One region of the Alteromonas lipotrueae genome, then DNA from elsewhere that is predicted to be linked to it. Evidence: predicted binding sites of a transcription regulator. Region 1 holds the regulator's gene; the other holds the start of a gene.
What was found. Region 1 encodes FNR, which switches genes on or off when oxygen is low (the NO sensors DNR and NnrR bind a similar motif). Its sites were predicted from a motif close to TTGATCTAGATCAA; they were not measured.

Region 1 (2,408 bases):
ACTGAGTAGTATTATTGTGGTCACCAATTCAACGAGGTTATTAAGTAAATAACATGAGTATCATTTACGTCTTAATTCCCATCGCTATCATCATTGTTGCGTTGGCGCTGGTTATCTTTTTCTGGGCGGTTAAAACCAATCAGTTTGAAGACCTTGATAGACAGGGCTATAGCATTTTGTTTGATGATGATTTATCAGGTGATGAAAAGAAGCTAGCCGAGCAGCGAAAGCAGTTACAACAACGTAAAGAAACTGATGACAGAGGTTAATATATTCTCTGCCTTTTTCATTGGAATTGCTGGCGGAGTGCATTGTGTTGGCATGTGTGGCGGTATTGTTGCGGCACTACGCACGGTAACGCCAAGTAATGAACCTGCTTTACCCTACACCCTTGCCTATAATTTTGGCCGTATCCTCAGCTACACATTAGCCGGTGCTATTACAGGCGCTGTCGGCCAAATGGCAACCGAATTTGTGCCTATCGCTAAACCCGTTTTATCTTTGATTAGTGGCGTTATGCTGGTGCTTTTAGCGTGTTATTTGGGAAAGTGGTGGCAAGGCTTGAATTATATTGAAGCTATGGGGCGCGGGTTATTTAAAGCTATTCAGCCCTTATCTAAACGATTTCTTCCATTCAAAAGCCCGGTTTATGCACTACCCTATGGTTTTATATGGGGCTGGCTTCCCTGCGGGTTGGTCTATTCCACGTTAACGTGGTCATTAGCATCAGGCTCGGCCGTTGACGGCGCTGCCATTATGCTATTTTTTGGGTTAGGTACTCTGCCCACTTTGCTGGCGGCAAGCGCAGGTAGTCAGTACCTAATAGCCGGTTTCAGGCACCCCGTGGTAAGACAATGCTTTTCTGGAATATTGGCTATTTACGCTCTCTTTTTAATTTATGCAGCAATTTCATAAACAAAAGAGTAAGATTATATTAAGTCGACCCTATTTATAGTTTGAACTTATGAGCAAAGGAAGCCAATTCTCAATTCATTGTCAAAATTGCAGTTTCAGCCACTTGTGTTTACCCGTTGCGCTAAACAAGACTGAGATTGAATCTTTAGATGATATTATTGAGCGAAAGAAACCCCTTCACAAGAGTGATTTGCTGGTAAAGTCGGGAGATACATTTAACTCTCTTTACGCAGTACGCACGGGCTCTTTTAAGTCTTTCGTCACCAATTCAGATGGTGAAGAGCAGATTACAGGTTTTCACTTCCCTGGCGATATTATCGGCTTCGATGCATTACGGGAAAACAAGCACCAAAGCTATGCCCAGGCATTAGAAACCGCCATGGTGTGCGAATTACCGTATGAGACGCTTGATGAGATGTCGGTTCAATTTCCGAAGTTAAGACATCAAATAATGAGTTTCATGAGTGCGGAAATTAAACAAGATCATGACCTCATGATGTTGCTTAATAAGCGCTCAGCGGAAGAACGTCTATTGTATTTCCTCTCTCAGCTTTCTCAACGTTTCGAAGAACGTGGATTTTCAAATAAAGAATTTCACCTAACCATGACCCGAAATGAAATTGGGAACTATCTTGGTCTAACTATTGAAACCATTAGCCGCTTATTAAGCCGTTTTCAAAAAGAAAATATTATCCAAGTGGACGGTAAACTCATCACTATTTTAGATTTTGATGAGATGTCACAACGTTTAACGTCTGTGGTTGCACCTAATATCGCCTGTAATAGCTAATCTTCAAAGCTTTTGATCTAAAACAAGTTACGTAATAGCAAATAGGTATTACACTTAAATTGTAGCAACCAAAAATCTAAAAATGTTTGGAGGGGTTATGATTAAGTATGAACGTATTTTAGCGGTCATTGAAGCCGATAGAGATACCCAACCTGCGCTTAGCCGTGCATATGAACTTGCCAAAAAGACAGGTGCCTCTGTCACCGCCATGCTGGTGGTTTACGACTTATCTTACGATATGACAACCATGCTTAGCCCTGATGATCGTGAAGCTATGCGCGATGCGGTCACTAAGGAACATGCGGGTTGGTTACGGAAAATCCTTAGCGATTTAGGGTTTGAAAAAACCGATATTGTTGTTGAGTGGAATAACCGTGCCTTTGAAGCTGTTGTGCATTACGTAATAGATAACAATATAGACTTGGTTGTAAAAGCAACCAAGCGCCATGACGATTTAGCCTCCGTTATTTTTACTCCTACAGACTGGCATCTCCTTAGAAAATGCCCCTCCCCCGTATTGTTGGTTAAAGAACATGAATGGCCTGAAAACGGCGAAATTATTGCGGCGGTAAATGTAGGCAGTGAAGACGACGAACATGCGCTACTCAACGACAAAATCACAGTTATTGCTAACGATTATGCCGCATTACTCAGCGGCAACGTAAATTTGGTTAACAGCTACCCTGCTACACCGCTTAATATT
Region 2 (2,408 bases), on a different contig from region 1:
TTGGGTTTAAACCAAAGCGTAACGCGTTGGTTTCACCTTCTGTAGTTTTTGACGCTAATAAAGAAGCTTCAATAACTATATCTCTGTCTTCATGCATTAATTGTGCTGCGTTTTCCAGTACACGCTTTGACTTGCCAGATTTCAAGTCGACAACAATAATTGCTGGCTTAGTAGCCCCTGCAAAGTTACCGAACGTCATATCGGCAATATAAATTTTGCCGTGTTTTTCATCAATAGAGAAATCTTGGATGAATGAGTTTGGTTGTAGCGATGATTTTGTCAACGTAATAGTTGTGTGAAGCTTATGGTTTACGCTGTCCCAAGCCACTATCTGTGCTGGCGATGTTTCGCTGCCCATATCAAGGATCCACACTACGCCTTCGCTATCGCTGTGAACACCAATAACAGATGTTAATCCCACTTCACCTACTTCTGGGCCATCCGCCCAATCAGGGGTAGGGAAGGGTTGTTTTGAACCATTCGCCATCACTTCAACCACCTTCACTTTAGGGTTGTCTAGTGGATGCATGCTGATAATAGTGCGGCCGCTTGGCGTAATAGTAATGCCACCACCACGATATTCAGTAAATTGAGTAACAGGCTCTAGTGGGCCCACTTCTACTGCATTTGCCAGCGCTCCTACAACACTTGATAAGCCAATAGCCGCAGTAATAAGAGATGCTTTAAATAGTTTCATTGTCTTTCCTGTAATGGAGTAATTAATTCAAAAAGCCCAAATAGCACCGTTGAAGACTGCTGTGTATTTGCACTGGTTTTGGTATTTGCTATGTCGATGAGTAAAGAATAGATGTTAATTGCTAAGTGAAAAACAGTGTTGTTTTTGAATAATTATCAAATTTAATTTGATAATGTTTTTGCGAAGGATACTGCTGAGCATTGAAACGTCTTTTTGCAGACCTGTTGATATTTGATCAATATCAAATGATGCTTTATCGGCATCCGCTATATTAAGTACTTTATAGTCACTACGCTGAGCATCATTGAATGGAATTTAAAGATTATTATCAGATCCTTGGTGTTAAAGAAGATGCTGATTTAAAGGAAATAAAAAAAGCCTATCGTAAGCTTGCCCTAAAGCTGCACCCAGATATGCAGCCTGACAGTAATTCTGACGAAGAATTTAAAGAATTAGTTGAAGCTTATGAGGTGCTTAAAGATCCGCAGCGCAGAGCTGAATATGACGAATTGAAAAAATATGGTGCTACTTCACACGATAATTTTCAACCGCCACCAGGCTGGCAGAGCAATAATGATTTCAATGGTGCTCACACTGGCGGGGACTTTTCAGACTTTTTTAATTCCGTATTTGGCGGTGGTTTTAATCAGGGGCCGCGTAGTCATCAAGCAGACGATTTTTCAGGGTTTAGCAATCACGGCCAAGATGCTGAGATTGAAGTGCCAGTATTCCTTGAAGATTTGTTTTCTGAAGCGCCAAAAACAATTCAGTTTTCGATGCCATCACTAGAAAATGGGCAGATTAAACACGTCAATAAAACCCTAAAAGTTAAGATACCAGTCGGCGTGGTTGACTCAGAGCGGATTAGGCTTAAAGGCCAGGGTGGCAAAGGGCAGGGGCAAGGTAGAGATGGCGATCTCTATTTACACATACGTTTAGTACCGCACCCATTGTTTGATGTTGAAGGGCATAACCTTGTTCTAACTGTACCTGTTTTACCGTGGGAAGCAGCACTGGGGTGCAAGGTTGAAGTGCCAACGTTGACCGGCAAAATTAGTTTAAATATCAAGCCAAATAGTCAAACAGGCCAAAAATTACGGGTTAAGGGTAAAGGGCTTAAAATGAAAACCGGCGTTGGCGATATGATTGCAGTTTTAAAAATCGTTATACCAAACACAACCAGTGATAAAGACAAAGCATTATGGCAACAACTAGCGGAATTAAAACACGACGACCCTCGCTCACAATGGAGTAAAGAAAATGGTTGATACGCTGCTAGTAATATCATTCGAAGAACTTTGCCAAGTAGAACGGTTAAACCAAGAAATGATAGTTGAAGTTATCGATTACGGGATAGCTGAACCTGTTTCAGGCGACGATAAGAACGACTGGATGTTCGATACCAGCAGTGTACGTTGGGTGAAAAAAGCCATAACGTTATATGATCAACTGGAGTTAGATTGGGTTGCGATAGCGATGATTGTTGAGTTACTGAAACAAAAAGAAAAGCTGACAGAGGAGAATGAATATCTTCATCGTCGGCTAACGCGGTTTTAACCTATTTTTACGTTTGTAGTACCTCGTGTTCCGCCATCTTTTTTGTAAGCCAATTGCAAAAATGCGCTATGCGCTTTTGTTTGGGGGAGTTCTTCAGATAAACAAAGTGAGATTTCCAGCGTATTGGGTGGGGAATATCAACGGGCACAACGAG

Region 2: KYS23_RS19300 (DnaJ C-terminal domain-containing protein) is a predicted target of FNR. The motif match lies at 929-942, and genes of this name have one in related genera.

Annotation. Positions count from the first base shown of each region.
Region 1 is NZ_JAESDJ010000004.1:108,462-110,869, reverse strand. Features, by position in the region: gene KYS23_RS07475 (heavy metal translocating P-type ATPase) at 1-52, shown strand, start outside; gene ccoS (cbb3-type cytochrome oxidase assembly protein CcoS) at 54-269, shown strand; gene KYS23_RS07465 (sulfite exporter TauE/SafE family protein) at 256-915, shown strand; gene fnr (fumarate/nitrate reduction transcriptional regulator Fnr) at 965-1,705, shown strand; gene uspE (universal stress protein UspE) at 1,803-2,408, shown strand, end outside.
Region 2 is NZ_JAESDJ010000022.1:20,424-22,831, reverse strand. Features, by position in the region: gene KYS23_RS19305 (L-dopachrome tautomerase-related protein) at 1-697, opposite strand, end outside; gene KYS23_RS19300 (DnaJ C-terminal domain-containing protein) at 1,006-1,965, shown strand; gene KYS23_RS19295 (chaperone modulator CbpM) at 1,958-2,254, shown strand; gene KYS23_RS19290 (LysR substrate-binding domain-containing protein) at 2,262-2,408, opposite strand, start outside.